One region of the Pseudoalteromonas sp. BSi20311 genome, then DNA from elsewhere that is predicted to be linked to it. Evidence: predicted binding sites of a transcription regulator. Region 1 holds the regulator's gene; each other region holds the start of a gene.
What was found. Region 1 encodes sigma-54, which starts transcription at its own class of promoters, with help from an activator protein. Its sites were predicted from a motif close to GTTGGCACGNNNNTNGNNT; they were not measured.
Positions count from the first base shown of each region.

Region 2: a site for sigma-54 is predicted at 2,371-2,389, ahead of glnA (glutamate--ammonia ligase). Genes of this name have one in related genera too.
Region 3: a site for sigma-54 is predicted at 9,345-9,363, ahead of P20311_RS09520 (PAS domain-containing sensor histidine kinase). Genes of this name have one in related genera too.

Region 1 is NZ_BADU01000188.1:36,228-46,794, forward strand. Features, by position in the region: gene P20311_RS17960 (SRPBCC family protein) at 1-85, opposite strand, end outside; gene P20311_RS17965 (YgiQ family radical SAM protein) at 386-2,569, shown strand; gene mgtE (magnesium transporter) at 2,657-4,015, opposite strand; gene P20311_RS17975 (HPr family phosphocarrier protein) at 4,122-4,394, opposite strand; gene rapZ (RNase adapter RapZ) at 4,412-5,254, opposite strand; gene ptsN (PTS IIA-like nitrogen regulatory protein PtsN) at 5,274-5,726, opposite strand; gene hpf (ribosome hibernation promoting factor) at 5,731-6,018, opposite strand; gene P20311_RS17995 (RNA polymerase factor sigma-54) at 6,045-7,544, opposite strand; gene lptB (LPS export ABC transporter ATP-binding protein) at 7,879-8,604, opposite strand; gene lptA (lipopolysaccharide transport periplasmic protein LptA) at 8,601-9,140, opposite strand; gene lptC (LPS export ABC transporter periplasmic protein LptC) at 9,130-9,684, opposite strand; gene kdsC (3-deoxy-manno-octulosonate-8-phosphatase KdsC) at 9,681-10,232, opposite strand; gene P20311_RS18020 (KpsF/GutQ family sugar-phosphate isomerase) at 10,233-10,567, opposite strand, start outside.
Region 2 is NZ_BADU01000002.1:45,997-56,563, reverse strand. Features, by position in the region: gene typA (translational GTPase TypA) at 113-1,936, opposite strand; gene glnA (glutamate--ammonia ligase) at 2,445-3,851, shown strand; gene P20311_RS00385 (DUF4124 domain-containing protein) at 3,966-4,487, shown strand; gene glnL (nitrogen regulation protein NR(II)) at 4,569-5,639, shown strand; gene ntrC (nitrogen regulation protein NR(I)) at 5,655-7,040, shown strand; gene P20311_RS00370 (Crp/Fnr family transcriptional regulator) at 7,072-7,530, shown strand; gene P20311_RS00365 (hypothetical protein) at 7,539-8,204, opposite strand; gene P20311_RS00360 (hypothetical protein) at 8,276-8,557, opposite strand; gene P20311_RS00355 (RNA-binding S4 domain-containing protein) at 8,802-9,185, shown strand; gene P20311_RS00350 (hypothetical protein) at 9,282-9,710, shown strand; gene acnA (aconitate hydratase AcnA) at 9,911-10,567, shown strand, end outside.
Region 3 is NZ_BADU01000083.1:6,083-16,649, reverse strand. Features, by position in the region: gene P20311_RS09560 (flagellar hook-length control protein FliK) at 1-822, opposite strand, end outside; gene fliJ (flagellar export protein FliJ) at 910-1,356, opposite strand; gene fliI (flagellar protein export ATPase FliI) at 1,356-2,690, opposite strand; gene fliH (flagellar assembly protein FliH) at 2,709-3,512, opposite strand; gene fliG (flagellar motor switch protein FliG) at 3,516-4,556, opposite strand; gene fliF (flagellar basal-body MS-ring/collar protein FliF) at 4,549-6,264, opposite strand; gene fliE (flagellar hook-basal body complex protein FliE) at 6,285-6,617, opposite strand; gene P20311_RS09525 (sigma-54 dependent transcriptional regulator) at 6,775-8,199, opposite strand; gene P20311_RS09520 (PAS domain-containing sensor histidine kinase) at 8,196-9,308, opposite strand; gene P20311_RS09515 (DNA-3-methyladenine glycosylase I) at 9,438-10,040, shown strand; gene P20311_RS09510 (sigma-54-dependent Fis family transcriptional regulator) at 10,354-10,567, opposite strand, start outside.

The DNA of each region.
Region 1 (10,567 bases):
TAATGCTTTTTTGCACGTGATAGTTTTGTGGTAAAAGTAACCCAACAACAACAAACGCCAACAGTAAGATGGCTGAAAACTGCATTAATTGTTTAAGTAGTTTAATAGGTATGCCTCATTGGTTTTAATATTACAGCGTCTATGAATTGTTAATAATCACAGCTTATTTAATAGTTTAGCTTAGAGCTGCGGATTTTTGTTTATTTTATCTGCTTAAAACAATTCTAAAAGCAGACATTAGCAGTAATTAGTTTAGATGATATTTTTGTTTTAGTATTGCTATAAAAGTAGGCGGTTTTTAATCACCACCTTACATTTTGAGCTATATCAACGTGGATGTCGATAGGGTATAATTCGCGCCTTTTGTTATTGAACGGCCAATTTTATGAGCACATTAAAAGCTGATCGCGCCTTATTCTCATACCCTAAGTATTGGGCTGAGTGTTATGGCACAGCCCCATTTTTACCAACAACACGCGAAGAAATGGACGCGCTTGGCTGGGATAGCTGCGATATTATTATTATTAGCGGTGATGCTTATGTAGACCATCCTAGTTTTGGGATGGCCGTAATTGGCCGTGTGCTTGAAGCGCAAGGATTTAGAGTGGGCATTATTGCTCAGCCTGATTGGAACTCTAAAGATGCGTTTATGGCATTGGGTAAGCCTAACTTATTTTTTGGTATTACAGCCGGTAACATGGATTCGATGATCAATCGTTACACCGCTGAAAAACGTATGCGCCACGATGATGCTTATACACCGGGAAATGTAGGTGGTAAACGCCCTGACCGTGCCGTGATCATATACTCACAACGTTGTCGTGAAGCCTATAAAGATGTGCCACTGGTGTTAGGGGGCATTGAAGCCAGCTTGCGTCGTATTGCTCATTACGATTATTGGCAAGAGAAAGTACGCCGTAGTGTATTGTTTGACGCTAAGGGTGACATTTTAATTTATGGTAATGCCGAACGTCCATTAGTTGAAGTGGCGCATCGTATCGCTGCAGGTGAAACCATGGATACCATACAAGATGTGAGAGGCACGGCGGTTATTCGTAAGGAGCCTTTACCCGGTTGGCGCGGCAGTGATTCAACCGCGATTGATAAAATTGGTAAAATAGATCCTATTCCTAATCCTTATGGGGCGGATGATGTGGGTTGTGCTAAATCAGAATTTAAGCAAGCGGGTATTGATTTAAAAGCCGAAGCTGCAAAACCAATTACCATTCAGCCTGCGCGTCCTAAGCCATGGGAAAAAACTTACGTTAAGTTACCCGCTTTTGAGCAGGTCAGTGTTAATAAACCATTGTATGCCCATGCATCGCGTATTTTGCACCAAGAAACTAACCCCGGTTGTGCAAGAGCGCTATTTCAGCGTCATGGCGATCGCTCTATTTGGGTGAATCCGCCAGCTTATCCACTTGAAACCCAAGAAATGGATGATGTGTTTGGTTTACCGTATCAGCGTATTCCGCACCCAAGTTATGGCGACGATAAAATTCCTGCTTACGATATGATTAAAACGTCGGTAAACATTATGCGTGGTTGTTTTGGCGGCTGTTCGTTCTGTTCTATTACTGAGCATGAAGGGCGAATAATACAAAGCCGCTCACAAGAATCAATTATTGAAGAGATTGAGCAAATTAGAGATAAAGTGCCGGGCTTTACTGGGGTTATTTCTGATTTAGGCGGACCGACCGCAAATATGTACAAACTGCGTTGTACCAGTAAAAAAGCAGAGAGTACCTGTCGCCGCTTGTCGTGTGTGTATCCTGATATTTGTAAGCATATGGATACTGACCATACCCCGACTATCGATTTATATAAAAAGGCGCGTGAGGTTAAAGGGATCAAAAAGATCTTAATTGCTTCGGGCGTACGTTATGACCTTGCTGTACGTGATCCTCGTTACGTTAAAGAGCTAGTAACTCATCATGTTGGTGGATATTTAAAAATAGCCCCAGAACACACAGAAGACGGCCCATTATCAAAAATGATGAAGCCGGGTATGGGCGCCTATGATGAATTTAAAGCGCTATTTGATAAGTACTCTAAAGAAGCAGGTAAAAAGCAGTATTTAATTCCATACTTTATTTCTGCTCACCCAGGGACTAAAGACGAAGACATGGTGAATATGGCTTTGTGGCTGAAATCGAATGACTTTAAGCTTGATCAGGTGCAAAACTTTTACCCATCACCGATGGCTAATGCGACCACCATTTATCATACTGAAATGAACTCGCTGCGTAATATTAAAAATAATACTGAGCAAGTTGCGGTACCAAAAGGCGCGCGCCAGCGTCGTTTGCATAAAGCGATTTTGCGTTACCATGATCCTGCCGGTTGGCCAATGATCCGTGAAGCCCTGCGTAATATGGGCAAAGCTAAACTCATTGGTAAAGGTCCAAATTGTTTAGTGCCAGAAGAAGGCAGAGATGAAAGGCAAACCAAAGGCGGTAAAGGCAATAAGGGCGGTCGTCCTGCGCTTACTCGTCATACTGGCTTTAGTCAGTTTAAAAAAGCCAACACTAAACCTAAGGTAGGCGGTAATCGCCAGCGCGCTAAGTAGCCTTAACTTATGTAAAGTAACTATCGGCTTAAACAAAAACACCGCGTATTGATGCGGTGTTTTTGTTTATAAACGTTTATAAAAAGATTAAATCAATAACCAAGTCGCAGTACCTAAGAAGGCAAATATACCAACAATATCAGTTACTGTGGTTAGTACCACACTGCCTGCCAGTGCTGGATCTATTTTCATTTTTTTAAGCAATAGTGGAATACTAGCACCCGCAATACCTGCTGCAACTAAATTCATAAACATAGCAAACGCTAAAACACCACCGAGTTTGAAATCCCATTGCCAAAGCGCAACGACACCGGCAATTAGGATAGACCAAACCATACCGTTAATCGCGCCGATAGCGAGTTCTTTTAATAATAAAAAACGTTGGTTAGTTTGGTTGATATGGCCCACCGCGATACCGCGAATAACCAAAGTTAAGGTTTGGCTGCCTGCAACCCCACCCATTGACGGGACAATGCCATTGAGCACAGCAAGAATTGGTAATATAGCTAAGGTGTTTTCGAAAAAGCTCGCCACAATTGCAGCCAGCAATGCAGTTAGTAAGTTTACACCTAGCCAAATTGAGCGCTTTTTAGAGCTTTTTAAGACCGGCGCAAAGGTATCTTCTTCATCATCAAGACCCGCTAAGCTTAATAAGCTATGCTCTGCATCTTCACGGATAACATCAACGATATCATCAATAGTAATACGACCAAGCAAATGCGCGTTGTCATCGACAACTGGTGCCGATATCCAGTTATGCCGTTCAAATAGTTGCGCTACTTCGCTTTCATCCATAGAAATAGGAATAGATTCACACTCTTCATCCATTAAATCCTGAACAATTTTTTCAGGGGGATTAGTTAATAAAGTGCTCAGCGATAAGGCGCCTAAAAAACAGTTATGTTTATCTACAACGTATAAGTCATCGGTGCCCTCTGGCAGTTCACCGCGTAAGCGAATATAACGTAGTACAACATCTAGAGTTACATCAGGGCGAATAGTTACGGTATCTATATTCATCAAGGCGCCAGCAGAGCGCTCTTGGTAAGATAGAGCTTGTGTTGCACGCTCTCTATCTTGAATATCCATAGCGCTAACAACGTCTTTATATACGGTGTCTGGTAGGCTACGTAGTACTTCCCCTAAATCATCATGGCCCATGTCTTCTGTTGCAGCAGCAATGTGCTCAGGTGCCATTTGCGCAATAATGCCCAAACGTACGTCTTCAGAGAGCTCTTCAAGTACATCACCCTGTACATCAGGATCAACCAGTTGCCAGAGCATACGACGAATTTTATGGGGAGATGATTCTAAAAGAAGTGCGGTATCACAAGGTGCCGTTTTTGCTAGCATGCGCCTAACTTGAACAAATTGACCACTATTTAGTGACTTAGTCACCTGTTTTAGTTGTTGTAGTGGAATATCTTGTTCTAAAGCTTCAGGCATTGGCGTCCTTAATTAAATTTTATTACACGATGATGGGGTATCGCTTTATCTTACTTTATATCAGTAAACTACCTCAACCACTATTAACCTTAGCTTATAAGCAGGATTACTCTTGCTCATTAAATCGTTGGTCAATGAGCTCACCAATTGCATTAAGTGCAGGCTCTGCGTCAGGGCCTTCACATACTACCTTAACTTCTTTGCCTTGACTGCTTTCGAGTAACATAAGTGCTAATACACTGTCGCCAGCGGCTTGTTTATCGTCTTGAAATAACGTGATTGAGGCATCAAATTGCACAGAAAGCTGTGCCAGCACCGTAGCTGCTCTGGCATGCAGGCCTAACTTGTTTTTTATTAAAAATGTGTTTTCTAACCGCATTACTATTCTCTTTGATGTTATTCTTGTTCTCTGTGACGAATTTTTACATTAGGATGACTCATTGCAAAACTTTCACCTATAGTTTGCGCTAAGTAAACAGAACGGTGTTGTCCACCAGTACAACCTATGGCTATGGTCAAATAGCTGCGGTTATTTCTTTCTAAATGCGGCAACCATGTTTGTACAAAGGTTTGAATTTGCCATGTAAATTTTTGTACTATGCTGTGGCTGGCTAGGTAGTCTTTTACCGGTTGATCTAGCCCTGTGAGTGGCTTAAGTTCAGGCTCCCAATGCGGGTTTGGTAAAAATCGGGCATCGAATACGTAATCTGCTTCTTTGGGTATACCGTGCTTAAAACCAAATGACTCAAAGGTAATGATCAGTTGTTTGTCTTTTTTACCGAGTATTTTTTCACGGATAGACTCAGCCAGCTGATGCACACTTAAATCAGTGGTATCAATCATATGATCAGCATGATTGATCAAAACATCCAGTAGTTGTTTTTCTTTTTTTATTGCTAAATCAAGCGGCAGTGAGTCAATCGAAAGAGGGTGAAGACGCCTAGTTTCCGAAAAGCGTTTAATTAATGTTTGATCGTCACTGTCTAAATAAAACACCGTTGGTTTAGTGAAACCAGGTAAATATTCAATGATTTCATTAAACTGTTGCTGCTCTTTAGGTAAGTTACGCACATCAACACTTACGGCAATTTTGTTGTAGCTGTCGGAAACACTACGAACAAGAGATGGTAATAAATTTAAAGGAATATTATCTACACAATAATAACCTAAATCCTCAACAACCCGTAACGCAACAGATTTACCAGAACCTGAGCGACCACTTATAATTATTAATTCCATTTATCACCCTTTATTGTTACTACGGTTGACTGACAATGACTTGGTACAGCTCATTGTCGGATTTTGCCGCCCGTAATTGCTTACAAAATTCTTTTTCGTTGAGCTTATCTGCAATGGTAGCTAAGGTCTTTAAATGCTGTTGATTGTCACCGTCTGGGACAATTAAGGCAACAAAAATGTCGACCGGTCGGTTATCTATCGCATCAAAATTAATAGCCGTTTCGCTCACCAGTATAAGTGCAAGAGGCTCTTGTGCACCACTCATACGACCATGTGGAATTGCAATTCCTCGGCCTATACCTGTACTCCCTAGCTTTTCTCTAGCGGTTAACGCGTTGAGAATATCTTGTTGGGTTAAATAGGGCAGTTTATTGTGAGCCAATTCACTGATAAATTCTAAAATTCTTTTTTTACTATTAAAAAGGACCGCAGCTTTACTGCAGTCCTGACAGATAAGTGAGCTTAGTTTCATAGTGTTAGTGTCGAGCAAGTTTCTCTTTGTGTTTAATTACTTGACGATCTAGCTTGTCAATCAGCGAGTCTATAGCGGCATACATATCTTGATGTTCAGTAGAGGCAAAAATTTCAGCGCCACTAACATGAACGGTTGCTTCAGCTTTTTGGTTTAGTTTTTCTACATCGAGAATAACATGCACATTCGTTATGTGATCAGTGTGCCTCTGCAGCTTTGCAAATTTACTATTTACGTAGTCTCTAAGCGAGTCAGTAATATCTACATGGCGACCAGTTAAGTTCAGTTGCATAAACATTTTCCTCTTTGTTGTACGCCTTAAATCAAACTTTTTCGTTGATTCGACGGGGGAATAGCTAGAGATTCGCGATATTTTGCAATAGTTCTCCTTGCTACTTTAATTCCTTGCTCTGCCAATATATCTGCAATTTTACTATCACTCAATGGTTTAGCTGAGTTTTCTGCTGCGATTAATTTTTTAATTAATGCGCGAATTGCTGTTGATGAACATTCGCCACCGTTTTCAGTGCTTACATGGCTTGAAAAGAAATATTTAAGCTCAAAAATACCCCGTGGTGTGTGCATGTATTTTTGCGTAGTAACACGTGAAATAGTCGATTCGTGCATTTCTACCATTTCTGCCACATCATTAAGCACCATAGGCTTCATTGCCTCAGGACCATGTTCAAAAAAGGCCTGTTGCTGTTGCACAATACAGTTAGTTACTTTAAGTAGCGTGTCGTTTCTACTTTCTAGACTTTTTATAAACCATTTTGCTTCTTGCAAGTGTGAGCGAATAAACTGGCTATCACCACTTGATTTAACAGTACGTGACATAGCCGCATATTGGCTGTTTACCCTAATTTTAGGCATGCTATCAGGGTTTAGTTCAACCACCCAACGCCCTTTAATTTTTTTAACCGACACATCAGGAATAACATACTCTGACTCTTCTCTGACAATAGTGTCCGCCGGTTTTGGGCTAAGGGTATGAATTAACGTCATGATCTCTTTAAGCTCATCTTCTTTGAGCTTAGTTTTTTTCATTAACGTGCGATAATCACGTGCAGCCAGCAAATCAATATGATCGGTTAAAATCATTTTTGTTTCGTTTAAAAAAGGCGTGTCTTTATCAAACTGATTAAGTTGAATACACAAGCACTCTTGTAAACTACGCGCGGCTATTCCTACCGGATCAAATAATTGAATACGCTTTAATACCGCTTCTATTTCATCAAGTTCAACTTCATCTTCGTCGTCGTTTTCTTGATTAAAGCTTTCTAAAATTTCTTCACAGCTAAGGGTTAAAATACCTGAGTCGTCCACGGCTTCTACTATTGCAATCGCAATGGCTTCATCTGTAGGACTAAATGGCGTCAGTTGCAATTGCCACATTAAATATTCATGCAGCGTTTCAGTTGAAGAGCCTTGATAAATTGATTCATCTTCAGGCATCGGTCCCGATGAAGAGGCAGGTGCTGCGCTCATGTATTCATCCCATGTAACATCCATTGCCATATCATCGCTAATGGTGTCTTTGCTCATGGCTTCGCCGCTGTCTTGCTCATACTCGCTAGGTTTTTCGTCAGCTGAAGTACTTAGCGTTGATTCATCGTTATCGGCTTTTTGTTCGTTTTTACCCGCAGCATCTTCGCTGTAATCTTGTTCTTCAACTTCAAGCAAGGGATTGCTATCGAGCGCTTCTTGAATTTCTTGCTGGAGATCCAATGTACTGAGCTGCAATAAGCGAATTGCTTGTTGCAACTGTGGAGTCATTGTAAGTTGCTGGCCCATGCGCAGCTGTAATGATTGCCTCATTTATCTCTAACAATCCTTTTAAATTACGGTCTGTTGACCTTTACGGATTAAAATTTGTTCAAACTAGGGGCGGTTTAATCGCGGCGCGAGGTTTGTAACCTAGTGGGCTAAGTCAAAACCGAGCAACAAAAAGTAAATCGTCCCTAGGCAGAACCCGAAGGGCAGCGCCTGTTTGGCATTGATGCTGCGTTATCGCCTATTTATGGGGAATACCACATCACATAGGCTCTGCCTTGCCTAAATACCAAACAGACTGCTGCAAATTCAACCTTGAAAGGTCAACAGACCTAAGTATAATTAATCTTAGCAGATGCTTAGTGGAATAACACAAATATTAGAGCTTGAACTGCTCGCCCAAATAAACATCGCGTACTGTTTTATCGTTTAATACGTAATCTGGAGTGCCTGATGCAATTAACTCCCCATGAGAAACTATGTAGGCTTTTTCACAAACATCAAGTGTTTCGCGTACGTTGTGATCTGTGATCAATACGCCAATCCCTCGATTTTTAAGATGCTCTATGATCTTTTTAATATCTAATACAGAGATAGGATCAACCCCTGCAAAGGGTTCGTCCAATAGTATAAATTTAGGATTTGCTGCTAATGCCCGGGCAATTTCAACACGGCGGCGTTCACCGCCTGACAGAGCCATACCTTGGCTGTCACGAATATGCTGAATGCTAAATTCATCAAGTAAATTATTTAAGGTATCTTCACGCTGTTGTTTATTAAGCTCTTTACGTGTTTCTAAAATAGCCATTAAGTTTTGGTAAACCGTCAGCTTTCTAAAAATCGATGATTCTTGTGGTAAGTAACCAATCCCTAAGCGAGCTCGGCTATGCATAGGTAATAAAGTGATATCTTGATCATCTATTGATATTTTACCTTTATCGCTCGGTACAAGGCCTACAATCATGTAAAAGGTCGTGGTTTTACCTGCGCCATTGGGGCCAAGTAAACCGACAATACTGCCAGCTTCGACTTCTAGGCCAACATTTTTCACCACTTCACGGCCTTTATAGCTTTTTGCTAATAGCTCTGCTTTTAATGTGCTCATGGTTGGCCTTTATCGTCTTCTTTTTTGTTTTCAACAGGCACCAAAATGGTGTGTACACGATCGGTTGAATTTTCATCTTTTTCTGCGCTAATCAACTGCTGCTCTATATCGTAGGTGATACTTTTAGCGGTAATTTTTTGACCTGCTTGAGCGATACTGGCATCACCGATTAAGGTTAAAAAACGTTGCGATACATCATAGCGAACTTCATTGGCACTGGCGCTCATGATGGTGCCATCAGCTTGTGTTTCTTCAAAGTAAGCAGGGCTACCTGTGGCAATTAAAAGTTGCTTATTCTCGCCTAAGTCATCACGTTTATGTACTTCTAAACGATCGGCGGTAATGCGGCGATTACCATGAATAATTTCAACATTTTTCTCAAAAATGCCCACGTTTTCTTTTAATTGACCTTCCTGTCTGTCAGCACTAATTGAAATTTGATTAGCCGCAGGGGCTTCAACGGTTTCCTCTGCATGGCTATGAAATGCAATCAGTAGTGAAGGAACAATTAAAATTTTAAATAGGTTATTGGTCATAATATAGGGTTCGCGTATGGTTAATAAGTTTAATCACTTCGGTTTTTAAATCGGCTTCAAGGCCTTTACCGATGATTTTTAAATTAGGTCCTGTAATAACGACTGGCTGCTGTGACTGCATAGTCAGTAGTTTTATATCTACATTGATGCTATCGGCTGTGATCGTATCGATCATGGCGTTATCGACTAAATTTAGCGCTTTCACATTACCCTCTAACACCAGTTGCCGATCGTCGTAGAGGGTGGCTTCATCAGCGTTAATACGCCATGTTTGCTGTTCGTTATATAACGTAAATATAGGTTTTTCAAAAAAGGTAAAACCGAGTTGTTGATATAACTCCATTTTTACCGCAGTCACTTTATGGCTTACTTTACCTTGATCATTATAAGCGGTTTGTTTTAGCTCAATCGCGGTATAATCGGGTTTAGCAATAACTTGAGTTTGTTCATCCGCAACAATATCTACTTGAGTAAAGTAAGGATACCAAAGCCAAACCATACAGCTTATGAATAAAACGCTCAGTATAATGCGCGCTACATTCATGAACTGGTTCCTTGGCTGGTAAGTGGCTTATTGTTTTCAAGCATTAGTAAGTCTGTTAGTTCTCTCACTGCGCCAAAGCCGCCAGGCAGCTGAGTAACATAATGCGATAAGCGTTTAATCAGCGGGTGGGCGTCGTTCACGGCTACTGCAAACCCGACTTTTTCCATTACCGGCATATCAGGGCCATCGTCGCCTATGTAGGCAATTTGCTCATCGCTAAGCGCTAATTTTTGTTTTAATTCTTGATAGGCGATGAGTTTGTCTTCTTGGCCTTGGTATATATGTTGTACGGTTAAGCTACTCATACGTTGTTGAACTATTTGTGAGTGACGACCTGTGATCACGGCAACTTCAAAACCACTATTAATAAGGGCTTTAATGCCAAATCCGTCTTTGGTATTAAATGCTTTGAGCTCTTCACCTTGGTTGCCAAGATAAATACGCCCATCAGAAAACACACCATCAATGTCGCAAATTAATAATTTTATTTTTTTGGCGCGCGCTTTTGCATCATCACTTAACGGTTGGTAAAGATCTTCAAACTGCATTTATAGCACTCCCGCTTTTAGTAAGTCTTGCATATTTAGTGCGCCAATGGGCTGATTATGCTCATTAATCACAATTAAACCATTAATACGTTTTTGTTCCATAATGTTCAGTGCTTCAGCCGCGAGCATGTCTTGTGTGGCTGTTGTGCATGATTTAGTCATCACAACATTAATTTCTGTGCTGTGTATATCAACACGTTGCTCTAAAATACGACGTAAATCACCATCGGTAAACAAACCAGATAATTGTTGGTTACCATCTATAATAGCGGTCATGCCAAGCCCTTTGGCTGACATTTCAATTAGGGCGTCTTTAATGGTTTGCGTTTCATTAA
Region 2 (10,567 bases), on a different contig from region 1:
TCTAATCTGACAGCTGACGACTTATAGCTAACAGCGCTTGTTTTCAAACACAAAAAAGCCGCTGTATTTTGCAATACAGCGGCTTTTAAAATCATTGTTCTAAATTAATAGATTATGACTTAGGAGCACGACCCGCACGTTTACGCTCATTTTCAGTTAAATGACGCTTACGAATACGAATGTTCTCAGGTGTAACTTCTACTAACTCATCATCAGCAATAAACTCAAGCGCTTGCTCAAGTGAATAGTTAAGTGCTGGTGTAAGTGTTTGTGCTTCATCTGTACCAGATGCACGAACGTTAGTAAGTTGCTTACCTTTAAGCGCGTTAACTGTAAGGTCGTTATCACGGCTATGAATACCGATAACCATACCTTCATAAACTTCAACACCGTGACCGATAAATAAACGGCCGCGCTCTTGTAAGTTAAATAATGCGTTAGTAAGTGCTTTACCTGTTGCGTTTGCAATCATTACGCCGTTCTTACGAACACCTAGCTCGCCACCTTTGTGCGGACCGTAGTGATCGAACGTATGGTAAAGTAAACCAGAACCCGACGTTAATGTCATGAACTCAGTTTGGAAACCGATTAAGCCACGGCTTGGGATCATAAAGTCCAAACGCATACGGCCTTTACCATCTGGGGCCATGTCAGTAAGTTCACCTTTACGAAGACCAATTTGCTCCATGATAGAACCCTGGTGCGCTTCTTCACAGTCAATAGTTAGTGTTTCATACGGTTCTTCTAACACACCATCAACAGTACGTAAGATAACTTCTGGACGAGATACAGCTAACTCATAACCTTCACGACGCATGTTCTCGATTAAGATACCTAGGTGTAATTCACCACGACCCGATACACGGAAGCTATCTGGGTTATCTGTATCTGCAACGCGAAGTGCAACGTTGTGTACTAATTCTTTGTCTAAACGCTCACGAATGTTACGTGATGTTACAAACTTACCTTCTTTACCACAGAAAGGTGAGTTATTTACAGAGAACGTCATCGTTACTGTTGGCTCATCAACACTTAATGGAGGTAATGCTTCAACGTTGTTAGGACAACAAAGCGTATCTGAAATCTTAAGCTCGCCAAGACCCGTTACCGTTACGATGTTACCAGCGTAAGCTTTATCAGTTTCAATACGTTCAAGACCTAAGTAGCTTTGTACTGAACCAATTTTACCGTTACGTTTAGACCCGTCAGCGCTAATAATCGTAACTTGTTGGTTAGGTACAACTGAACCGCGTTTGATACGACCAATGCCAATTACACCTTTATAAGAGTTGTAATCAAGCTGTGAAATCTGCATTTGGAAGTCACCTTCAGGATCTGCATCCGGTGGTGATACTTCGTCAACGATCATCTTGAACATAGGTTCCATGTTATCTGATGCTTCGTCTAAATCTAATGTAGCCCAACCATTGATTGCTGATGCGTAGATTACTTTAAAGTCTAACTGTTCATCAGTTGCGCCTAGATTGTCGAATAAATCAAAGATTTGATCCATAACCCAATCAGGGCGAGCACCTGGCTTATCAATTTTATTGATAACAACGATTGGCTTTAAGCCTTGCGCGAATGCCTTTTGCGTTACGAAACGCGTTTGTGGCATTGGGCCTTCTTGAGCGTCAACAAGTAGTAGTACTGAGTCAGCCATCGAAAGTACGCGTTCAACTTCACCACCGAAGTCGGCGTGTCCAGGAGTATCTACGATATTGATATGGTAATCATTCCAAGAGATAGCGGTGTTTTTCGCTAAAATGGTAATACCACGTTCTTTTTCAATGTCGTTTGAATCCATCACGCGCTCTTCATTACCGCCGCGTGTTTCTAATGTACCTGATTGCTCAAGTAGTTTATCAACCAGTGTTGTTTTACCGTGGTCAACGTGGGCGATAATTGCTATATTTCTTAACTTTTCGATACTCATATGTTCACTCAGAGAAATTGAATCTCATTGATCCTGCAGGGGCTATACGTTCTCACCTGCGCTTTCACGAGATGTCCCAGCATAGGATTTAAAAGGGCGCATATTATCCCCTATAAATGGAATGGATGAAAGTTTATCCAAAATAAAATTTCAAACTTTCGCAATAAAATAATTAACTCTTTGTTTTAAAAAAATTAATTTTGATGATTAATTTTTATAAATTAATCTCAAAAGGTGGTTTTGGATTAATTTAAAGCGACTTTACTGCGTATTTTGCATTTTCTTTGTGTTAGTCTAAGGTGATTAATTTGCAAGCAATTATAACCCTGTAAATGTTGCACCGTTTTGGAATTATTACGCACCAAAACAGTGCTTAATCTATGCCGCCTTTATACTGTTTATATATTTTCACATAAAAAACAACAAATTATAATAGTGGCACAAAATCAGCTTATAGGTATTTAAAGTATCTAAGCAGCAATAATAAAACCCAATAGTTGGAGGACACATGTCACAATCGGTTTTAGATTTTATTAAAGAAAATGACGTTAAGTTCATTGATTTACGCTTTACTGACACAAAAGGTAAAGAGCAACATGTTTCTATTCCTCATCATCAAGTTGATGAAGATTTTTTTGAAGATGGAAAAATGTTCGACGGTTCTTCAATTGCTGGCTGGAAAGGCATTAATGAATCAGACATGGTATTACTACCTGATGCAGATTCAATCAAGCTTGACCCTTTCACAGAAGAAACAACACTTATCGTTCGTTGTGACGTGGTTGAGCCTTCTACATTACAAGGTTATGAGCGCGACCCTCGCTCAGTAGCTAAACGCGCTGAAGAGTACATGCGTTCTACCGGTATTGCTGACACCGTTTTATTCGGTCCAGAACCAGAATTTTTCGTATTTGACGACGTTAAATACAAATCTGACATGTCAGGTTCAATGTATAAAATTGATTCTAAGCAAGCAGCTTGGAACTCAGATAAAGAATATGCAGATGGCAACACAGGCCACCGTCCAGGTGTTAAAGGCGGTTACTTCCCAGTTGCACCAGTAGATGACTTCCAAGATTGGCGCTCTGCAACATGTTTAGTGTTAGAAGAAATGGGCCAAGTTGTTGAAGCGCATCACCACGAAGTGGCGACTGCCGGTCAGAATGAAATCGCAACTCGCTTTAACACTATGGTTTTAAAAGCAGATGAAATCCAAGAAATGAAATATGTTATCCATAACATGGCTCATTTATACGGAAAGACAGCAACCTTTATGCCTAAGCCTGTTGTTGGTGATAACGGTTCTGGTATGCACTGTCACCAATCTTTAGCTAAAGACGGCGTAAACTTATTCGCAGGTGATAAGTACGGCGGCCTTTCTGAAGACGCGCTTTACTACATTGGCGGTATCATCAAACATGCTAAAGCAATCAACGCTTTTGCTAACGCGTCAACTAACTCGTATAAACGTTTAGTGCCTGGCTTTGAAGCACCGGTAATGCTTGCATACTCTGCACGTAACCGTTCAGCGTCAATCCGTATTCCAGTGGTTCCATCTGCAAAAGGTCGCCGTATTGAAGTACGCTTCCCAGATCCAACTGCTAACCCATACCTTGCTTTCTCTGCAATGCTTATGGCTGGCCTTGACGGAATTAAAAACAAAATCCACCCTGGCGATGCCATGGATAAGGATTTATATGACTTACCAGCTGAAGAAGCAGCAGAAATTCCAACTGTGGCAGCATCACTAGATGAAGCACTAGCAGCATTAGATGCAGACCGTGAGTTCTTAAACCAAGGTGGCGTATTCACTAATGACCTAATTGATGCTTACATTGCACTTAAGTCAAAAGAAGTTGAAAAACTTAACATGACGACTCACCCAGTTGAGTTTGAAATGTACTACAGCTGTTAATTTATTAACCGATAAATAATGTGTGTTTTAAGCCCGCTTTGCGGGCTTTTTTTATGGCAAATTTAACGGTTCTACACTAAAGTGAAGTAAGTTTAAACAATGCAGGGTGGCAGGATGGTAGGTAAGGTTTTGTTGCTATTAATAGCTTTAGTGTTAAGTGTTAATAGCCATGCAAGCAATAAAAAAATTTATGCATGGAAAGACAAAAATGGTGTGCTGGTTTTTTCAGATACCCCTCAACCTGGCGCCAAGGAGGTTAAGCTCACCAGCCAACACTTAAACATGCCTGCAACAAATACTGACATTCTTGATACTTCACCGACTAAAACAGCGGTCAAGTTTAAAATTAGTATTACATCACCAGAGCCCAACCAAACTATAAGAGAAAACACCGGTTCAGTGTACGTTTCAACTCAGATCGCTCCTCGCTTTGAAGCTGGATTTACTATTGGCTTGTTTTTAAATGGCATTGCTATTGGTGAACCCAGTGATACCACCACCCTGGCGTTAAGAGATGTAGAACGCGGCCAACATACACTGCAAGTTAAACTTTATAATAAACAAAACCAAGTAATTGCAACTAGCCCTGAAAGTGTATTTTTTATGCATCGTAAAGGCCTTAATATAGGTCGGTAATTGCAGTTAAATACGTATAATTAGCGTATATTTTACTAAAAACCTTGCCTACCTCCCCAGGCGCACTAAAATGGTGCAATAATGATTAATAAGACACATTTTAGCCCAGAGCTACTAAATATAATTTGGCAAAACCAAACCACCGCCCTGATGTTACTTGATGAAAGCTTTACGCTTATTTACGCCAACACCAGTGCTAGTGAATTACTTGGTTTAGGCGAAAAGCGCCTACTCGGGCAAGCGTTCGACGACTTATTCAATTACCACTCTATCGACTTAAAACGTATTGCACAGTATTCGTTAGTTGATGGTGTAGACTGCCACCAGCATAGAGCTGACGTGGTGTTTATCGATTCTCGCCATGCAAAGTTAGCGGTCAGCACACGACGAATAAAGCATAACGATACCTTTTATATTTTATTTGAATGTCGACAAACTGATGACGAAATAAAGCACGATCAAGTCTCAAATCAAATGCATCAATACCAAGCTGCACGCAACTTAATTCGCGGTTTAGCCCATGAAATTAAAAACCCACTGGGTGGAATTCGCGGGGCGGCGCAATTATTGCAGTATGAAGGTGATCAGCAAGAAAGAGATCAATGTGCAGAACTGATAATTGAACAAGCCGATCGATTACGTGAATTAGTTGATAGGCTCCTTGGGCCTAATCAGCTACCGCAAAAATCGTATGGCAATATACATCAAACATTAGAGTCGGTTGTAAAACTCAGTACCTTAGATAACAACCGCGATATTAGGTTAGTTAAAGACTACGACCCGAGTATTCCTGATGTTTATATTGATCAGAGCAAAGTTCAACAAGTAGTGCTAAACATTGTGCGTAATGCACAACAAGCATTGGTAGATGGTGGCGAAATAAAAATAAAAACGCGGATTAATTACCAGCATCGTCGTCCTGGCAAAGCCCCTAAAAAGGCACTGCTTATTCAAGTCATGGATAACGGCCCGGGTATTGATGCCAATTTACGCGACACCTTATTTTACCCTATGACCACCAATAAAGAAGGTGGCTCAGGACTTGGATTATCTATAGCGCAAACCTTGATTGATCAACATGACGGCTATATCGAATGTGATAGTTGGCCGGGACATACTGAATTTAATATTTATCTGCCGTTTACAGATTAATACTTTGGAGTTTGCATGAAAACAGCTTGGCTTGTAGATGATGATGCCTCAATTCGCTTTGTACTAGAAAAAGCACTGACTCGCGCAGGGTTTGAAGTAGAAAGTTTTGCAGATGCGCAAAATGTACTTAACGCGCTAAAATTTAGTCAACCTAGCGTATTAATTTCCGATGTACGAATGCCTGGCATGGACGGTATGGCATTACTTGAGCTAATAGCAGAGCAAACGCCAGGGCTACCTGTGATCATTATGACCGCCCACTCAGACCTTGATTCAGCCGTTAATGCATTCCAAAAAGGCGCATTTGAGTACTTAGCTAAACCGTTTGATTTAAATGAAGCGGTTGCACTGGTGGAAAGCGCCTATCGTGCTAATTCGACCAAAAAAACCAAACGAAAAACCGCCCCGCCAAAAAGTGCCCATATTATTGGCGAAGCCCCGGCTATGCAGGAAGTGTTTCGTGCTATAGGTAAGCTGTCAGCATCAAGTATGAGCGTACTCATCAACGGTGAGTCAGGTACTGGTAAAGAGCTGGTTGCCAGCGCTTTGCATAACCACAGCCCGCGTAAAGAAAATCAATTTATTGCCCTTAATATGGCGGCTATTCCTAAAGAGTTAGTTGAGTCTGAATTATTTGGCCATGAAAAAGGCGCTTTTACCGGGGCCGATAGCGTGCGTAAAGGCCGCTTTGAACAAGCTAATGGCGGTACCTTATTTTTGGATGAAATCGGTGATATGCCACTGGATGTACAAACCCGCTTATTACGCGTATTAGCCGATGGCGAATTTTATCGCGTGGGGGGTCATCAAAGTATAAAAGTAGATGTACGCATTATTGCTGCCACCCATCAAAATTTAGAAGAGCTGGTAAAACAAGGTAAGTTTAGGGATGATTTATTTCATCGTTTAAACGTGGTTCGCCTGCGTTTACCTGCTTTACGCGAGCGTCCCGAAGATATAGAGCGCTTAGCGCTACACTTTTTACATAAAAGTGCAAAAGACCTGCAAGTAGATAGCAAAGTATTAAGCCCTAAAGCGATTAAGCAACTGTGTTTATTTAATTGGCCTGGGAATGTTCGTCAACTTGAAAACACCTGCCGCTGGTTAACCGTTATGGCGCCTGGAGAGCTGATTGGCGAGCAAGATTTACCTCCTGAAATTATTGATAATGCCGCCGCAACCCAAGAAGGCGATTGGCTAGATTCATTTCAGCAGTGGCTTAATCAAGAATTTAAACAAGGTAAAGAAAATATTTGGCCGGATATTCAAGCCCAGCTAGAAACCCGCTTAATCAAAACAGCCCTCGCTAATTGTTCTGGCCATAAACAAGAAGCCGCAGTAAAAATTGGTTGGGGTCGCAATACGTTGACCCGAAAATTAAAAGAGCGCAATATTAGCTGATATTTTATAAGACTAGCGTCCTAGGTTATTAATGAAGTTAATTGAAAACATCCCTTTGTTTAAGCAAATGGAAATTATAAATCGCTTAGATTTTTTTAAAGAATTCACACTCAATGAGCGCCAGATTTTGCTTGAGTCATTTGGTTTACTTTATTTAATAAATAAAAATCAGTTTTTATTTAAAGAATTTGATAATGACAAGCGACTGTTTATTGTGCTCAGTGGATCTTTAATGGTGTTTAAACACAATCACCTGCTGGAACTGGGTAGTATAGAGCCTGGCGAATTTATTGGTGAAGGTGCATTTATTAATAACCGAGAGCGCAGTATTAATGCACGCGCCAAAGAAAGCGCCATAGTACTGGCTATTACTGCCGATGCTCTCACCCGCCTACCTAATGTCATACGCGAAAAAATTAAAGACCGTATTATTGAAGGTATGAGCCTGCGCATTGCAAAACTCTCGGAGCATATAGAAGAGCACGGTTAACAGTTAACTTAATCCATATAAACAACCTGCATTGAGCAATTAAGCCAGCCTGGCTTATTTACATGAGCTGTTATGGTATATGTGTCTGATGGTTTGTCGCCAAAAGGAGTCTCAACCAATGGCTGTGAGTGAGTGTAGGTTTGTGAATAATTGCTGTAGTAAATAACCAAATAGCCGTATAAATATTCCCATTTCAATGTGACTTTTGCGCCGCTGATTAATGTGAACTCAGCATGTTGATCAGTAAAGGTTACGGCTAGGTCATTAAACTCACCTTTTTCGCACTGGGTTGTTCGCAACCGAGAAGGCATGGTAAAAGCGTCATCCGCATTAGTATTTTTTAGATAAAAGCCAATATTACCATCACCATAAAAGTGATTTGCGCGTGTGGTGTAGCTAATTTCGGGTTGATAACCTAACCCCTGCATAATAGTAGCTAACTGCTCTGTTTCTTGGCGTAAAATTCTATCATTTGATAATAGTAAAGTAGCTACGCCAAATTCCCGAGGGATGTCGTGTTCAACATATTCGTAAGGTAGGGATTGTGTTTTGAGTGCGGCCTCTAACTGCTGGCGCTGTGAGTCCGATAAACCTTTACTAAATATATACACTGTAGGCTGTTGGCATGCACTCAACAATAGCATGAGTGCACACGCTAAAATTCCATTTTTCATTATCACCCCCGTTGATTACAAGTGTAGTCTAAAGGAGTGATTTAAAATCGCAACTTAATTTATTTGGCTGTTTAACCTGAAGTCTGGTTATTTAGCCATGCATCGACACTCTGACGTTTGTACAGCACTTCATTAAATAACCGATGACGCTCAAATACTAGCTCACTTTGTTTGGTTTTAAGCCCGCTAGTTAGCTGGCTATGGGTATCGTTAAACTTAGAGATAACTGAAAAGCCACGTTCAGTGTCTTCTTTTACCTGTTGTGCTAGATGCGCTCTTACATCATCAGCGGTTAACAGATCTGAATGCTCTAAGCCCATTAGCTCTTTTTTCATCGCTAATCTTATGCCCATGTTTTACTCCATTATTTATATTCAATCTCTTATACGGCCGATATTGGCAACTAGCGCGCCAATGTGTAATTTTTTTCGCGTGAAGCTTAACCCTGAATTACTTCAGTTTTTTTAAAGACTATAAAAAGAGATAAAAAGTTTCATAAAAAATCACATAATCAACTCACCTAACAAGCTCACTTTGGTGCAAAATAGCCACTGAGCCTTTATACTACAGCTAATACCACCCCCACTGAGAAACATGATGAACGAAGAATATATAGAAGTTGAGTTAGAAGAAGAGCCTATAGAGCTGTGCAAATTATTAAAGGTATTAGATCTTGTTGAAGGTGGTGGTCAAGCAAAAAACCTAATTAGCGAAGGCTATGTCGGTGTTAACCATGAAATTTGTACAATCAAACGGAAAAAATTATACAGCGGTGATGTACTTGCATTTGATGGCGAGTTGTTTCAATTAACGTTAAGTGAAGATGCCACTCCAGCAGAACGTCCAGTTATTGATGAAACAGTTACAGCAGAAAAAGCCGCGCCAGTAGCAACAACAGAGCCGGCTAAAAATAAACGCAAACGCACTAAAAAGCCTAAAGTTGATGAAAAAACGGGTCGTCGCCCTATTTCATTTGGCTAACATTTGCTTAAGTTATATGTGTTATTAAAAGCCAGTTTGCATCACTGGCTTTTTTATTCTTTAATAGAATACCAATAATAAAAAATAGATGCTTACATGTCAGAAAACACCTCAAACCGCTGGATAAAACCCGTACTTATTACTGCCTTATTATGGAACATATTAGGTATTCTTGCATTTGTCATGCAGCTGTTTCTCTCTCCAGAGATGATAAGTAAACTACCTGAAGAACAACAACTTGCTTATAACAGCCAACCTCTATGGGCTACTTTAGCGTTTGCTATTGCGGTATTTGGCGGCGCATTAGGATGCGTACTTTTGTTATTCAAAAAGTCACTAGCCACAATAACATTAATAATCTCTTTGGCAGCGATTTTAGCTCAGCAATACTATAATTTTATGATTATTAATAGCATCAACTTGTTTGGTATTAGCGCTATTCTTATGCCTATTGCAGTCACCATAATTGCGATTGCATTGGTGTATTTAAGTTTCCATTTAAAACAACAGGATTACTTTAAATAGCACTTTTTTGAGTTTAGTTTTGTGGCCAATTATTACTCAGAGTATCCCTTGAATTTTAACTTTTGGCCTTCATCTCTAATTTAATAAAGGCCAAAATAAATTACACCACATGGTATTTTTTATCATGGTACACACTTTGCAAATCACTACAGAGGTCACTTTTACAAGAATATTAATCTAATTTATTGAAGGGACAAATAATGAAAAATAGTTTCGACACCCAACAACAGCTCACTATCAATGGCGAGCAATATCATATCAACTCGCTTATGGGGCTTGGCGACAAAGCCAAACGCCTGCCTTTTTCGTTAAAAGTATTACTAGAAAACTTACTGCGTAACGAAGATGGTGTGAATATTAAAGAGCAAGATATTCAGGCACTTTTAGATTGGGATCCAAAAGCGAAGCCCTCTGCCGAGGTGGCGTTTACTCCAGCCCGCGTAGTAATGCAAGATTTCACTGGTGTCCCTGCAATTGTTGATTTAGCCGCCATGCGCGATGCAATGGAAAAGCTCGGTGGTGATCCTGCAAAAATAAACCCGCTTTCTCCTGCAGAGTTGGTAATCGATCACTCGGTGCAAGTAGATGGTTACGGTAAAGATGGCTCATTCGACTTAAATTCAAAATTAGAATATGAGCGTAACAAAGAGCGTTACGAATTTTTACGTTGGGGACAAACCGCATTTGATAACTTAAAAGTTGTACCACCTGCAACCGGTATAGTTCACCAAGTTAATTTAGAATATTTAGCTCGTGTAGTATTTAATGATACAAAAAACGGCAAATCATTAGCCTACCCAGATACACTAGTCGGTACGGATTCTCATACAACGATGATTAATGGTTTAGGCGTACTT
Region 3 (10,567 bases), on a different contig from region 1:
AATGACCTGCTGAGGTGTTTGCGGCTTCTCACTTTCACTCACATACTTACTGAGTAATTGCTTTAAATCCGCTAGGTTATCTTTATTAATTGGCTTGCTCATCGCATTAAGCTCAGTGGCTAATTCACCTTGCTGAGCAGGTGTTAAATTTGCCAATAATTTATCTGCTTTAATGGCATTATCATCTTTTGATAACAGCGCCAAAATTGATGAGTCTAATGATGATTTTACGGTTGTGGTATCAGTCGGCTTATCGGCCACCTTATCTGTTGCTAATTGGCTTGAAACAACATCGCCTTTTTGACTCGCATTAACAGCTGCTAGCGCTTTTGTGTCAAGCAGTGTCGGCTCACCTTCGCCTTTTCCTGCTAAATTAGCACCTTGTACATTTTGTGTTTGTGGAATGATTTCATCATCCATAACGGCATCACTTGGCATAGTAATAATAGGTGCCAGCTTATTTTCAGGCTTAGCGTTTATTTTAACAGCGTCTTTGTCTATTAACTGCGCACCACCATGGGGGTTATTTTTTACTGAGGTATCGATGACTTGTGCCGCATTAATTTGCGCCAGCATATCTTCACCGCTCAAAGGCTTTTCTTCGCTACTTTGCTCTTTTAGATCGGATTGTTCATCTGCTGATTGTTTGTTTGGCGCTTTAGCTTGCGTACTGTGTGTTTCAGAAGCTTGGTTAGCAAGGGCTAATTGATCAAAAAAGCCAGCATCATTACTGCTATCTAGCTTTGTTTTATCACTGTCTTTTTTAACTAAGTATGAGTCTTGCTCAGATACCGCTAACATTGAAATATCATTTATCGCCATAAATCACCTAATAAAAGCGGCAACAGCCCACCGCACAATCCTAAAAATCATTGCTCTTGTAGAATCTAAGCAATTAGCATGCCTACCTTATAGTGCTTTATGCCTTTGATAAAACTGATTAGAGGAAAATTCATCGAGCATTTTTTGCTCACTTTTAGCGGCCAACATATCCGCTTTTATCTGTTGTTTTTCAATTAACTTAGCAACCGCTTTCGCTTTTACTTGTTGCTTTAACCACAAGGTTTTACGCTGGCTAACCACCTGCTTTGCAGTGTTAACAGTGCTTGCTTGTTGACGTATCGCTTCTTCAATCTTAGCAATGAATGCATGATACTGACTAAATCCGGCACTTGATAAACCCGACTGCCCCTTAATATGAAGTTGCTGCGTGTATTCAAGTCGAAAGTCATTTAAGCCCTGCAGCTTTTGCTGATTTACTTGCAAATTTTGATTAGCTTGCAAGTAGCTCATGCGCAACGTTTCTTCTTTTTCGTTTTCAAGCCTGAGCAACAAATGCAGTTTATTTTTTGCCATTATGCTTGTCCTAATAATTGCGCGAGCCCTTGAAGGCCATCATCATAGCTAATCACATCACGCATCCCTTGTTGTAAAAATGCGTTCACTCTTGGCATCATGTTTATTGCCTGATCGAGCATTTGATCACTGCCTTTTTGATAAGCGCCCAAGGTGATCATGTCTTTGTTCTGTTGATACATTGAATACACTTGCTTAAGCACCCGAGCTTGTTGCATGTGCGATTCAGACACCACTTGAGGCATAACTCGAGAAATCGATTTTTCTATGTCAATGGCAGGATAATGGCCGCTGTCGGCTAAATCACGAGATAAAACAATATGTCCGTCAAGTATGGCACGTGCAGCATCAGCAATCGGGTCTTGCATGTCATCGCCTTCACTCAGTACGGTAAAAAAGGCAGTAATAGAGCCTTGCCCTTCCCCGCCATTACCCGCTCTTTCCACCAGCGCAGGTAATTTAGCAAATACTGAAGGTGGGTAACCTTTTGTTGCAGGGGGCTCACCGACGGCAAGGGCGATTTCACGCTGTGCCATAGCATAACGCGTCACCGAGTCGAGTAATAACAATACGTTTAAACCTTGATCTCGAAAATACTCTGCAATGGTTACCGCACTTTCGCAGCCTTTTAATCGCATTAATGGTGAGGCATCAGCGGGGGCTGCAACAACAACTGAACGTTTACGCCCTTCAACACCCAGTATTTCTTCAATAAATTCTTTTACTTCTCGACCACGCTCACCGACTAAACCCACTACAATCACATCGGCTTCACTGCCTCGGGTCATCATGCCTAATAATACTGATTTACCCACACCAGAGCCTGCAAATAAGCCCATGCGCTGGCCTTGGCCGACAGTAATCACCGAGTTAATAGCACGTACCCCCACATCCATAGGCTTACTAATGGGGCGTCTTGCAAGAGGGTTTATTGCATTTTGAGCAAATTTGAGTGTATGTTCTGCATTAATTTTACCTAAGCCATCTAAAGGTCTGCCTAAGCCGTCTACCACTCGACCAAGTAAGCTCATGCCAACAGGCAAACCTGTGTCATTAACTTGGGGGATAACTCGCGCACCAGGAAGTACGCCTGAAATGTGGTCGTTAGGCATTAAATACAAAGTTTGATCGTTAAATCCAACAATTTCAGCGTCAACAAAGCCGTTCATTGTTTCAATTTTACATTGGCTGCCTACCGGAGCGCGCAAACCTTTGGCTTCCAGTGTTAAACCAACCACACGCGTTAAAACTCCCGCGACTGCAGGCGCTGGAATTTTAATATGTCGTTGGTATTGAGATAAGCGTTCGCTTAATGAAGTATCGCTCACAGACATGACACGCCAATAAAAAAGTTAGATACCACTATTATGCAAAAAGCTATCCAACGTTTCTTTGACACGGGTTTTCAAGGTCATATCTAAAGATGATAACGTTGTTTTAACTTCACAACCGCCCCGCTCTAGAGTGGGTTCTGCAATTAATTGCCAATGATTATCTTCAATAGCTTGTTCACCATAACTGGCTTTTATCAGCGTTAAGTCATCTGGATGAAGATGAATTCGAACTTTTTCTTGTTCTGCATTAAGTGCATCAATGCTTTTTTTCAAAGTATGTAAAATAATATCAGGTGATGTTTTTACTTCTTGATAAATAATCGCTTCACTGAGCATAGTGGCTAGCTGTACCAGCTGTTTTTCTGCTTGCTCGTCCACTTTTTTAAGCGGGTCGCTTAAACTATCTAGTAAGCCACGCAGGCTGGTCAACTGCTCATCAATTAAGGGTTTAACGTCTTCTTGGCCTTGTGTTTTACCCAGCTCTACACCTTCTTTGTAACCCGCCTCTTTACCCTCGGTTACGCCTTTGTCAAAGCCATCTATATAGCCTTGTTCGTGCCCTTGTTTAAGGCCTTCTTCGTAGGCATCTTGGCGAATACGCTCCAGCTCTACCATAGTTAATGAAGGCAGCTCTGGTTCTTCCGGTTCTTCTACTTGTTCTTTTGCTATTTCTTTACGGTATAGCTCGGCTAAGGGTGTGCCATAAGCCGTAGAGCGATTGCCAAAACTTCGCTCATCTGGCGCAACGTCAGGAATTGGCCAATTTTTTAATAGCTCATCAGCTTCATCTGCCTGTAACGGGCGACCCTTAGAGTTACTCATAGATTACAAGAACTCCTCACCACCGCCACCACCAAGCATAATTTCACCTGAATCTGACAGACGACGTGCTGTTGAGAGTATTTCTTTTTGCGCTGCCTCTACTTCGCTAATACGCACTGGTGCCATAGCCTCTAAGTCATCAGCAAGCATTTCAGCGGCACGTTTAGACATGTTACCCAAAATCTTCTCTTTAAGCGCTTCGTCAGTGCCTTTAATGGCTTTCATCAGTACATCTTGCGGCACTTCGCGTAAAATTGCTTGAATACCTCTGTCTTCTACATCCATTAAGTTTTCGAAAACAAACATTAAGTCTTGAATTTGTTGTGACATTTCTTCGTCATGCTCACGGATAGAATCCATTAACTGCCCTTCAACATTGGTATCGAGGTAGTTCATAATATCTGCAGCCGCTTTTAAGCCACCCATTTTCGCAGCTTGTGCGCCTGCTTGACCAGCAAATTGTTTTTCCATAATTTCATTCAATTCTTGTAAAGCCGCTGGTTGTACTTCTTCTAAATTAGCAATACGCATGGTTAAATCGAGGCGCACTTTTTCAGGAAATTGCGCTAAAATTTCAGCTGATTGTTCCGGCTCTAAATAAGAAAGCACAATTGTTTGAATTTGCGGATGCTCATTACGAATAATGTTAGCTACCTGCTTTGAGTCCATCCATTTTAATGAATCAAGCCCTTTAGCGCCTGAGCCCATAACAATTTGGTCTATTAAGCTGGCGGCTTTATCTTCACCTAATGCAGCTGTAAGTGCCTTTTTGATAAAATCTTCAGACTGAAAACCTATCGTACTAAAACTTTGAATTTGTTCGATAAACAAATTATGAACTGCGCTAATTTTAGCTTGCGACAAATCATCGATTGCCGCCATAGCCATACCTACCTTTTGCACTTGTTTTGGCTCTAAGTGTTTAAGGATTTGCGCTGCATCTTCTTCAGATAAGCTCAGCAATAATATCGCCGCTTTATCTACACCATCGAGCTTATCAACATCAAACGTCGGTGGTAGTTGTTTTTGTTCTTGATCAGTCATCTTCTGTTAACCACGCTTTAACTACTTGTGATGATAGTTCTGGTTCATTGGCTACAAGGGCACGAACCGCTTTCAATAAGTCTTCGTCGCCATGTAAGTCTGGTAAGCGTAGTGTACCATCGCTTGAGAAGCCAACTGAAGCAGAATCAAAGTCATTATTTAGCATATCTAATGTGCTGTCACCAAGGTCAACACCTGAACTAAGAGAGTCTTCATCATATTCTTCAAGTGTATTATCTGGGTAAATTAAGCGTTTAAGCATAGGTTTAACAACAGCTAATATCAGTACAATAATAACCAGCGCACCTAATACTAAGCGCATCATTTTCATAAACCAGTCTTGTTCCCATAAAGGCAATTCAAAATCAAGCGCTGAGTCTTCACGAACGAATGGCACGGTTACTACTTCAAGAGCATCGCCACGTTGCATATCAAAGCCTACGCCACCTTGTAACAAGCGACGAATATTTGACAAAGCTTCTACCGAGCGTGGTGTCATGGTTGTTTCACCATTTTCACCCACCGTAGGTAAGTAATCGACCGCCACGGACACACTTATTCTGCGGATCACACCGGTTTGCTGACGCTTATGTGAAATAGTGGTATCGAGTTCATAGTTACGAGTGGCTTCTTTGTGAGTTCTACTCGGTGAGGTTGCAGTGCCTGCACCGCCCGCCATCGCATCTTCAGGAATAGTTGAGTTAACTGGTGGCTGATTAGTCAGCGCGCCTGGAATACCAACCGCTAGGCCACCAATATTATTTTCTTCAAAGGTCGTTTCACTTCTTACCGCAGGTAAATCTGGGTTGTAACGTTTTTGTGTTTCTTCTACCGCACTAAAGTCCATACTTAAATCTACTTGTGCGGTGTAATTACCTAATCCAACCACGGGGATCAAAATACTGTCGATTTTTTCTAGGTATTCTTGCTCACGTTTACGTTCTATATCGTATTCTTTACGCGAGCGTGCAGCTAAAGAGGTTTGCGAGCCTGAATTTAATAAACGACCATTTTGATCGGTCACAGTAACGCGCGAAGGCTCAAGCCCTTGTACCGCTGAAGCTATCATATCAACAACCGAGTCAACTTCTTCGCCATCTAGAGAGCGACCGCGTTTAAGAGTAAGTACAACAGTCGCAGAGGGTTTTTTCTCTCTACGGGCAAATACATTTTCTTTGGGAATAGCTAACAATACTTTGGCGCGAGTAACATTATTTAGCTCTTCTATAGTACGGGCAAGTTGTTGCTCACGGCCATGTTTAAGGCGCTCACGTTCTAAACGTTGGCTTACCCCAAACCCCATGTCTTGCATAATAATGTCGCTACCTGATGTAGGCCCTTGATCTAAACCTTCACGGGTCATCAATAACTTGATATTTTGATATTCAGTTTCATCCACCGAGACCACATTGCCATCAAGTTGGTAGTCAATTTTTTGTGCATCTAAAAAGTCGAGTGTTTCTATTAACTCTTCAGTTTGCATTTTACCTAAAGGGCGCATATCTGGCTGACGAGCCCAAATAATAACGAAAATAGCAATGGCTAAACAAATAGCTAATGCAACAATCAGGGTAATTTGACGTAAAACATCAACACCGCCAAGGGCACTGAAATAGCCTGATTTTTGCTCTTGTTGATCTTCGTTTTCACTTTGCTCCATCATGCCATCAGCAAGTGCCAGATCTGTAGATTGATTAGATTGCGCCACAATAATTCTCCACTACCTAATTAAACAGGCATGTTCATAATTTCTTTATAAGACTCAACAAGCTTATTACGAACCTGTACCGTAGCTTCAAATGCCACAGAAGACTTTTGCGAAGCAATCATAGCCTCGGCAAGTGACACGCTTCTGTCGCCATTCTCTACCGCTTTTACTTTTTGCCCTGCGTCTTGCTGAAGTTCATGCACTGTATTAAGGGCATTACTCAACATGTCACCAAACTGTGCTGTAGAGGTTGATTGCACTTGCGTTGGCAAGTTATTAACTTGATTACTACGTGTGGCTTCTGCAGCCATTGATTGCATTTCTTGAAATAAAGCACTGTTTTGAATTTTCATAATTGTCTCTGATAATGCAGTAAACTCTTAAAGAGAATAAAGCACAAAACATGCCAAAAATTAAAATCAATTAAAACAACGCTTTAAGTAAAATAATTAAGCAGTCAGAGTTTTGACAGCCCTAAATTCAAGTGATTGAACTTAGGGCTTATGGGGGTTATGCTGGGAGGGAAATACCTAAATCACGCATTTGTGCTAATTTGTAGCGTAAAGTACGCGGGCTAATACCTAAGGTTTCGGCGACCTCTTTACGTTTTCCTTGGCAGCGTGCCAAGGTTTCTAAAATAATACGATGTTCTTTATCTTTAAGCTCATCTTTGTAACTACCAGTATCGACGGCTAACAAATCATTTTTTTGCTCATCTGCAGGCGCTGCTTTTTCATCATAATAAGCGTTACTGAGACTACTTTTTACAGGCTCAATGTCAGCTTTAGTTTCTGCCACAAAATGCGTTGGAGCTAGATTTTCGATAAAAATAGCATGCTCATCAATACTATTCCCACTGCGTAAAATTAATGCTCGCTGAATAACGTTATCTAGTTCGCGTACGTTACCGGGCCAGCTATGGCTAAGCAGTTTTTGCTCTGCACTGCTATCTAAATACGCCATTGGCTCTTTGCTTTTACTTAAGTGACGTTCAATCAAATGTTTAGCCAACACTATAATGTCCCCTGGGCGCTCACACAGTGGTCGCCACAGCAGTGGGAAAACATTGAGTCGATAGTATAAATCTTCGCGGAACTGGTTTTCAGCAACCGCTTCTTTTAACTCTCGGTTACTTGTGGCAAGCACACGTACATCCAGTGCAATGGTTTTACGACCACCTAAACGCTCAACTTCACGCTCTTGTAGTACACGTAACAGCTTGGCTTGCAGGCCTAAATCCATTTCGGTGATTTCATCAAGTAAAATAGTACCGCCCTGTGCTTGTTCAAACTTACCAGGGCAAGCTTGAATAGCACCGGTAAACGCGCCTTTCTCATAACCAAATAAAGTGGCTTCGAGCATATTTTCAGGAATAGCAGCACAGTTAATCGCAACAAACGGTTCATTACAGCGTTTTGATTTGTCATGAATATAACGCGCCAGTACTTCTTTACCAGAGCCACTTGGCCCAAGCACCATCACACTGGCATCTGAACGAGCAACTTTATTAGCAAGTTCGAGTAATTGAATACTACTAGGATCGGCGACAATGGGCCCGTCTGTTTCTTTTTCTTTTTCTGGTAAGTAACGACTCACCATATTCAATAGCACTTCTGGTGCAAATGGCTTAGCCATATAATCAATCGCGCCTAAACGCATAGCCTCTACAGCATCATCAATAGTGGCGTAGGCCGTCATCATTAGTACGGGTAAATCAGGGTAATTTAATTTAATACTACGTAATAAATCCAAGCCGCTCATTGCGCCCATTTGTACATCACTGACCACCAATGAAAATGCTTCTTTTTTTAGTAGCACCATGGCTTGCTCGGCACTATTGGCGGCCATACAGGCTATACCTGACATTTCAAGCGTATCAATTAATGCTTCACGAAGTCCGGCGTCATCTTCTACAACTAAAATAGTGTTACTCATTGTGACTCCCCTAATTTAGATGTGACACTAATAGGTAGCAACATACTAAAAATTGCTCCCCCTTGTGGGTTGTTGTTTGCTTCAACACGTCCCTGATGTGCACTGGCCACTGAACTTACAACGGCAAGTCCTAAACCAGTACCTTGGCTTTTAGTGGTATAAAAGGGTTCAAATATTTTTTCGCTTTGCGCTAAGTCAATCCCAGGGCCATTATCACTAACACTAATGCGGACATAATCAGGGTCTTGCGTATCACGCAAAGCACTAAGATGTACTTGTGCACCACTGCCAATGACTTGAATACTATTATGAATTAGGTTTTGAATTGCGCTTGCCAATGCTGTTTTGTTACCCATAATTTCAATATCGGGTTCAGGTAAGCTCACATTTAATTCGCTATCATTGAGCGCTACCATAGCATCGGCACCGGCTTTAACTTCACTTAGTAGCTGTTGCATCGACACTTGCTCAACAACTTGCTGATCACCACTTTTAGCAAATAACAGCATGTCGTTTACTTGGGTTTCTAAATCTTTTAAACGTGACATTAATTTAGTATGAAAACTGCCGCGAGAAGCTTCGGGTAAGCGTTTTGAGCCTAAATTTGCAGCATACAACATAGCCGCTGATAACGGTGTGCGTACTTGATGAGCCAAAGACGCCACCATTTTACCTAAGGCACTTAAACGCTGCATATGCGCGACTCGCTTTTGTAAGCGTCGGGTTTCGGTTAAATCGGTCATTAGTATAAGTTGCCCAGGCTCAGGCGCGAGTGCAGTAATATCGAGCTTTATTAAGCGTCCATCTTTTAACGACACTTCATGACCATCATCTTGATGAGGACGAAATGAGCGCTGAATAACGCTAAACCACTTCTCTCCTTCTAATGGCTCGCCGAGCATATCGATAGCTATTTGGTTTGCCTTAGCGATCATTCCTTTACCATCAAGTACAATCACGCCCGCAGGCATGGTATCAACCAGATGAGAGAGCCAACTTGCTTGTTGACGCAAATCACTCAACTCACCAACATACTCCTCTTGCAGTAAACATGGGTTATACTGATTAGCAGAAATAAACTGAGGTTTTAGCACACTTGCAAGGGCCATAATCAACTCTCTAAAATAATGTAGATACACTGGATAATGCACAATATGTACCAAAATTATTTCCTTATAATATCAACAATTTAAACAGTTAAAATACGTGCCGTAAAAATGACGCGCTAAGGAATAAGCATGAAAGAGGAAGCTCAGTATCGCTGTCCATGGTTAGATACTTCAAAACCAGACTACGTGGATTACCATGACCATGAATGGGGCGTACCTGTGTATAACGATCACCTACTTTTTGAGTTTTTGACATTAGAATCGGCACAAGCGGGGCTCAGCTGGTACACCATATTAAAAAAGCGCGCTAATTATAAAAACGCCTTTGCCAACTTTGACGTAAATAAAGTAGCGGCCTTTACTGAACACGACATAGAAACATTAATGCAAAATGAGGGAATTGTTCGCAATCGCTTAAAAATAGCCGCAACAATTAATAATGCAAAGTGCTTCATTGCTATTCAAGAAGAGTTTGGCAGCTTTAGTGATTACCAGTGGCGGTTTGTTGGTAATAAACCTCAGGTAAACGATTTAGAGACGCTTGCGGATTACCCTGCAGTTACTGAGGCATCAACATTATTTGCAAAAGATTTAAAAAAGCGTGGCTTTAAATTTTTAGGCCCAACCACAGTGTATGCCTACATGCAGGCCTGTGGAATGGTTAACGATCATAGTAATAATTGCTTTAGAAAAGAAGAAGTTAAAAAGTTAGGGTTAAAGGTTAAAGGTTAAAGGTTAAAGGTTAAAGGTTAAAGGTTAAAGGTTAAAGGTTAAAGGTTAAAGGTTAAAGGTTAAAGGTTAAAGGTTAAAGGTTAAAGGTTAAGCAAATAGCATAACTTTAGGCTTTTTGGTTTTAACCCTTTAATTGTTATATTTACCCAAAAAACAGTAAGTTGGCACCCAACGCAGACGTGGGGTAAACCTGCTAAAAAATAGAACCTGTAACGGATTCAGTGTAACTACCGGTGTTTAGTTTTTCTAACCTAATATCTAATACCTAATACCTAATACCTAATACCTAAAATATAACACCTGCACTTTGCTCTTAATCCCTAGACAAGTTATATTTTTTCATTTTTTCGACCAGTGTGGTTCGCCTTACGCCAAGTACTTCAGCAGCACGGGCGACAACGTAATCAAAGCGCTCTAATGCCTGTGTGATTAAGTTAATTTCAAGCTCAGCTAAGTACTCTTTAAGCTCAATACCTTCATCGGGCAATAAACCAGGTGCGGCCTGAGCAAAGTCATCTTCTAGATCT